2 regions of the Parageobacillus sp. NEAU-HV-2 genome follow, and region 1 is predicted to be linked to the other one. Evidence: riboswitches for the same ligand, from Rfam matches in the RefSeq annotation. Region 1 holds a riboswitch; the other holds the start of a gene.
The links. A riboswitch is a leader RNA that binds a small molecule or an ion and turns the genes downstream of it on or off. The one in region 1 is predicted to bind thiamine pyrophosphate.

Region 1 (3,113 bases):
CGCTCGTTGCAAATCATGCGAGATTTTCATCGAGCAAAACTTTGGTCCGCACATCGAACAAAAATGCGCGACTTTCGCTCCTTCCGCCGGCAATGTTTCATCATGATATTCCCGGGCGCGGTCCGGGTCGAGCGAGAGATTGAATTGATCGTTCCAGCGAAACTCAAAGCGTGCTTTCGATAGCGCATCATCCCGCTGCTGCGCGCCTGGATGTCCTTTTGCCAAATCAGCGGCGTGGGCGGCGATTTTATAAGCGATGACTCCTTCGCGCACGTCGTCTTTGTTCGGCAATCCTAAATGCTCTTTCGGCGTCACATAACAAAGCATGGCCGTTCCGTACGCGCCGATGATCGCCGCGCCAATCGCCGATGTAATATGGTCATATCCCGGCGCGATATCGGTCGTGAGCGGACCTAGCGTATAAAACGGCGCGCCTTTGCAAATTTCCACTTGCTTGTCGACGTTTTCCTTAATTTTATGCATCGGCACATGCCCCGGCCCTTCGATCATCACTTGTACATCATGCTTCCACGCGATTTCCGTCAATTCTCCGAGCGTTTCTAATTCGGCAAACTGCGCTTCGTCATTGGCATCGGCAATCGACCCCGGCCGCAATCCGTCGCCAAGCGATACGGCAATATCGTACGTTTTTAAAATCTCGCATATTTCTTCAAAATGCGTATATAAAAAGTTTTCTTCGTGGTGTGCTAAACACCATTGTGCCATAATCGAGCCGCCGCGTGAAACAATGCCAGTCGTTCGATTGACTGTCATTGGTATGTAACGAAGCAGCACGCCCGCATGAATCGTAAAATAGTCTACCCCTTGTTCCGCTTGTTCGATGAGCGTATCACGGTAAACTTCCCACGTTAAGTCTTCGACGACGCCGTTCACTTTTTCGAGCGCTTGATAAATCGGAACCGTCCCGACAGGTACAGGGGAATTGCGAATAATATATTCTCGTGTCGCATGAATATGTTTTCCCGTCGATAAGTCCATAATCGTGTCTGCTCCCCAGCGCACCGCCCAAAGCATTTTTTCTACTTCTTCTTCAATGGAGGATGTTACTGCGGAATTGCCAATATTCGCGTTAATTTTTACATGAAAACGACTCCCAATAATCATCGGTTCACTTTCCGGATGGTTAATATTCGAAGGAATAATCGCTCTGCCTGCGGCAACTTCCTGGCGCACGATTTCCGGATCTATATTTTCACGAATCGCAACAAATTCCATCTCCGGCGTAATAATCCCTCGTTTTGCGTAATGCATTTGCGTCACAGTTTTTCCTTTTTTTGCGCGCAGCGGTTTTCTCTCGAAAGGCAGAACAATCTCGGATTGTTTCCCATTACGAAATCCGTTATCTTCCGGTTTCACGGGACGACCTTCGTATTCTTCAACATCCTCTCTTTCTAAAATCCATCGTTTTCTTAGCGTCGGCAATCCTTTTTGAATGTCCGGCTGAAAATCAGGATCGGTGTAAGGACCGCTTGTGTCATAAACACGAACAGGTTCATTTTCGATGATTCCTGTTTCCGTCTTTGTCGGACTTAACGTAATTTCTCTCATCGGAACGCGAATATCCGGCCGTGAACCTTCGACGTACACCTTTTTACTGGCAGGAAATTGCATGAAAGATGGGATGTTTTGCATGTAACTTCTCCTCCTTCAAAATAGTAGTGAGGACCTGAAGTTACACCAAAACGCGGGGCAAGATAGGAGAATATATGCGGAAATAAAAATCGGGTTCTCTAAAAGAACCCGATGGAACGCAAATAGCGAAACGTACGCAACAAACACATACACTCCCGCTATCTACTTCCCTACGCTGGCATAACCCAGATCAGGTTCAAAGGGTCAAAGAACTTAAGCGCGTTCTTTTCTCAGTCCAAGCTATTGGACTCCCCTAGTAGATAAGCGACAAAGTTATTTAATTTTCTTAATCTTAACATGTTTATAAAGCAATGTAAACAGTTTTATACCGTAAACCGCTTCAACATCGTTTGCATATCTTCTGCCATTTTGTTTAACGACGAGGCGGACGAAGCAATTTCCTCCATCGATGCCATTTGTTCTTGTGTCGCCGCCGAAATGTTTGCTGCTCCAGAAGAAGATTGTTCCACAATCTCTGTCATGTGCTCAATGGATGCAGCTACCCGTTGCGCGTTTTCCGTCATTTGCCCGATCGATGTGGATACTTGTTCGATTTGGGCATTGACTTCGCTGATAGATTGGCGGATTTGTTCAAACGATTGTCCAGCCGTTTGCGCAACATCGAGCCCTTGCGATACTTCGCTAACTACTGTTTCCATCGATTCAATCGCTTTTTCCGTTTCTTCTTGGATATAGCCGATCAGCTGCGAAATTTGCTGTGCGGACTGAGCAGACTGTTCCGCCAATTTGCGAACTTCATCCGCCACAACGGCGAACCCTTTTCCTTGCTCCCCAGCTCTTGCTGCCTCAATCGCCGCATTTAAGGCAAGCAAATTCGTTTGCGAAGCGATGCCTGTAATCACTTGGGTGATTTGGCCAATTTCGTTCGAACGCTCTCCAAGACCTTTGATAACTTGTCCAAGTGATTGAACATGTTCATAAATAAACTGCATTTGCTCTTCCATTTGCGAAATCGACTGTTTTCCGGATTGCGCTTTTGTCGATGTTTCATTTACGTTCGTTGAGACGTGCTTCGTATTCGTCGCCACTTGCATAAGCGTATCGGAGATATCGTTCATCGCTAACGATGTTTCTTGCACCGTCTTTACTTGCTGTTCCGAACTTAAGGAAATCGTCTCCATTGTTGACGCAATTTGTTCCGCTGCTTTCGTCGTTTGTTCCGCGATGGCTGTTAACTGTCCGGAAAATTGCGCCATCTCATCGGAATGGCGCTGAATGTTGGCGATGACTTCCTGCCACGCTTGGGCCATGTTATTGAGCGAGAGTGCGATCGGCTTTAATTGTCTTACTTCATTCATAGGAACACGTGTGGACAAATCTCCATTTGTCATTTTATCTAAATGATGATTAATAATAGCAATGGGTGCGATAAATCGCCGATAATTCAACATAGCGGAAACGATGCCAAGAATGGCTCCAAATAATACCGTAATCACAAA
Region 2 (3,113 bases), on a different contig from region 1:
AATTTTATCGCCAATTTTTTCGCGGACGATACGCGCGTCTTCATCTTCCTGCCCGATATGCACTCCATCGGCGTCAAGAGCAAGGGCCAATTCGACATCGTCATTGACGATAAACGGAATGCCATGCTCTTGGCAAATGTGCTGCAATTGCTTGGCGAGCTCATATTTTTGTTCGCCAACTAGCGCGCCGCTCCCTTTCTCGCGGAACTGAAAGAGCGTAACGCCGCCCGCAACCGCCTCTGCCAATACTTCTGCCGGCGCTTTTGTGCAGTTTACGCTTCCCATGATAAAATATACTTTTAGTTGTTCCCTCATTGTGTCGCTTGCTATTCGCGCCATTCTGCTCACCTACCGCGCCGTTTTTTCCCGGTACGCCCAATGGTTCGTCGGGCCGTGACCATGACCGATTCCTAATTCATGCTCAATTGCCGCTTGAATAAACAATTTCGCCGTCTGCACTGCTTCCTGTACCGTTTTTCCTTTTGCGAGCTCTGCTGTTATCGCTGCTGCAAACGTACATCCTGTTCCGTGCGTATGTTTTGTTTCGATGCGTTTGCTTGTGAAATAGAAAAATTCCCTGCCGTCATATAATACATCGACCGTTTCTTCCCCATCATCGTCATGGCCGCCTTTAATCACAACATACTTCACTCCTAGTTCATGCAGACGTTTCGCTGCTTCCTTGCGGTCATCCATCGTTCGAATCGTAAGACCGGTTAATGCTTCTGCTTCCGGAATGTTCGGGGTAACCACCATCGCTAGCGGAAGCAAATGCGTTTTTAATGCGCTTACCGCCGCTTCTTGCAACAATGGTGCGCCGCCTTTAGCGATCATGACCGGGTCGACGACGAGACGGTCCCACCCGAATTGCTTCACTTTTGCAGCAACCGCTTCAATAATTTCTGCACTAAACAACATCCCCGTTTTTACTGCATCCGCTCCTAAATCAGTTCCGACGGATTCAATTTGTTGTGCGACCGCTTCCGGTGGCAGCGGGTACACCCCTTGCACCCCAAGCGTATTTTGCGCCGTTACTGCGGTGAGCGCAGACATGCCAAATACACCTAATTCTTGAAATGTTTTTAAATCGGCCTGAATTCCGGCGCCACCACCGCTGTCAGAACCAGCAATCGTCAAAGCTTTATATACCATCATGTTCTCCCCTCTTTATCCTTTTTGTTCGATGCGGCCGTATCGGCCAATCTCTTCCGCTCCGATGCGGGAAAGCGCGTTTAAAAAGGCGATTTGGAAGCTGCCAGGTCCTTGTTCCCCCGCTTCACCCGCCGCGATTTCGGCGGCGACGCCATAGCTGACAAGCGCGGCTGCCGCTGCTTTCAGCACATCTTGTTCCACCGCGGCAAAAGCGCCGATCACAGAGGTCAATAAACAGCCCGTTCCCGTTACTTTCGTGAGCAGCGGATGTCCGTTATGGATAACATATGTTGTCTTGCCGTCTGTGACAACATCGTCTTTTCCCGTGACCGCAACAACCGTTTTTAGCTGTGCCGCCGCTTTTTCCGCCAAGGCAACGACATCGCCACTTCCTTCTCCGGCGTCGACTCCTTTAATCTCCCACGTTTCCCCAATGACATTGGCAATTTCTGCCGCATTGCCGCGAATAACGGACAGTTTGACCGCAGCGGCAATGCGGCGCGCCGTCTCCGTGCGGTATGGCGTCGCCCCGGCGCCGACCGGATCGAAAATAACCGGAACACCGGCTTCGTTTGCCGCTTTTCCGGCAATCAGCATCGCTTCTACTTCTGTTGGATTTAATGTTCCGATATTTAAGACAAGCGCCCCGGCGATTTTCGCCATATCGGCCACTTCCTCTTTCGCGTACGCCATCACCGGCGAGGCGCCAAGCGCCAGCAAGCCGTTGGCGGTAAAATTCGTGACGACAACATTGGTGATGTTATGTACAAGTGGATTAGCTTGTCTCACCTTTTGTAATACACTTGCCGCTTCTTGATTATTCACCATTCCCATCCTCTCCTTTTTTGAGAAAATAAAAAACACTTTGCGCGCAAGCAAAGTGTATAAAGCGGCCCCATCCTCACTTTCCCTGCGCTGGCATTACCCAAACAGGTTCAAACGGTCAACGGCGGAATATAGCCGTACTCTCAGCCTGCTTCCGCAAGCTCCCGCATTGCTATATGGTTGTTCACCAAACAGTCTACTCTTTCTTTTTCGATATTGCAAGCAAAATATTAGGATGGGCGATGATGCGGAATTTCCTGCACTCCTGCCCCCTCAGGAAGCGAAGAAGGCTGGTGCCAACGATGCGGCATTGGCAGATTAAATAAGTCTAAATCGACGATATAGCGGGGCCGCCGTTTCGTTTCTTTATAAATCTTCCCAATATATTCGCCAATCAAACCAAAGGCGATCAGCTGCAGGCCGCCAAGCAGCCAAATCGAGGTGATCAGCGACGTCCAGCCTGTTTGCGTATGGCCGGTAAATTTTAAAACAAGAAAATAGATGCCAAATATTACGCTGACGAAAAAAGATACAAAACCGAGAAGCGAAATCATGCGGATCGGCGTGATGCTGAACGATGTAATCCCATCAAGAGCAAAAGCAATCATTTTCTTCAGCGGATACTTTGTCGTTCCGGCCAGCCGCTCTTTTCGATCATAGTACACCGTTGTCGAACGGAAACCAAGCAGCGGGACGATGCCGCGCAAAAACAGGTTCACTTCTTCAAACCGCTCGAGCGCTTCGACCGCGCGCCGGCTCATTAAACGGTAATCGGCGTGATTATAGACGAGCTCGACCCCCATCGCTTTCATTAATTTATAAAAGCCTTGCGCCGTATGGCGTTTAAAGAACGTATCGGTATCGCGCCGCTTGCGCACCCCATATACAATTTCATAGCCTTCTTGGAATTTTTGGATAAAATCGCGAATGACCGCAATATCATCCTGCAAATCGGCATCAATGGAAACGATGCAGTCCGAACGCGTTTTCGCGGCAAACATTCCCGCCAGCAGCGCGTTTTGATGTCCCGCATTGTGCGCCAGTTTCAGCCCCTTTACTTCCGGATAGCGCAAACTTGCCTTGTAAATGATGTCCCATGTCGCATCGCGGCTCCCATCATCGACAAAAAGGAGCGT

Region 2: linked by a shared signal. The riboswitch ahead of thiM (hydroxyethylthiazole kinase) and the one ahead of thiC (phosphomethylpyrimidine synthase ThiC) in region 1 are both predicted to bind thiamine pyrophosphate.

Annotation. Positions count from the first base shown of each region.
Region 1 covers NZ_JBXUJJ010000010.1:115,749-118,861, forward strand. Annotated here, with positions in the region: gene thiC (phosphomethylpyrimidine synthase ThiC) at 1-1,653, opposite strand, end outside; TPP riboswitch at 1,804-1,918, opposite strand; gene AC1WMD_RS15300 (methyl-accepting chemotaxis protein) at 1,977-3,113, opposite strand, start outside.
Region 2 covers NZ_JBXUJJ010000003.1:253,368-256,480, forward strand. Annotated here, with positions in the region: gene thiE (thiamine phosphate synthase) at 1-339, opposite strand, end outside; gene thiD (bifunctional hydroxymethylpyrimidine kinase/phosphomethylpyrimidine kinase) at 349-1,152, opposite strand; gene thiM (hydroxyethylthiazole kinase) at 1,168-1,980, opposite strand; TPP riboswitch at 2,042-2,155, opposite strand; gene AC1WMD_RS07595 (glycosyltransferase family 2 protein) at 2,208-3,113, opposite strand, start outside.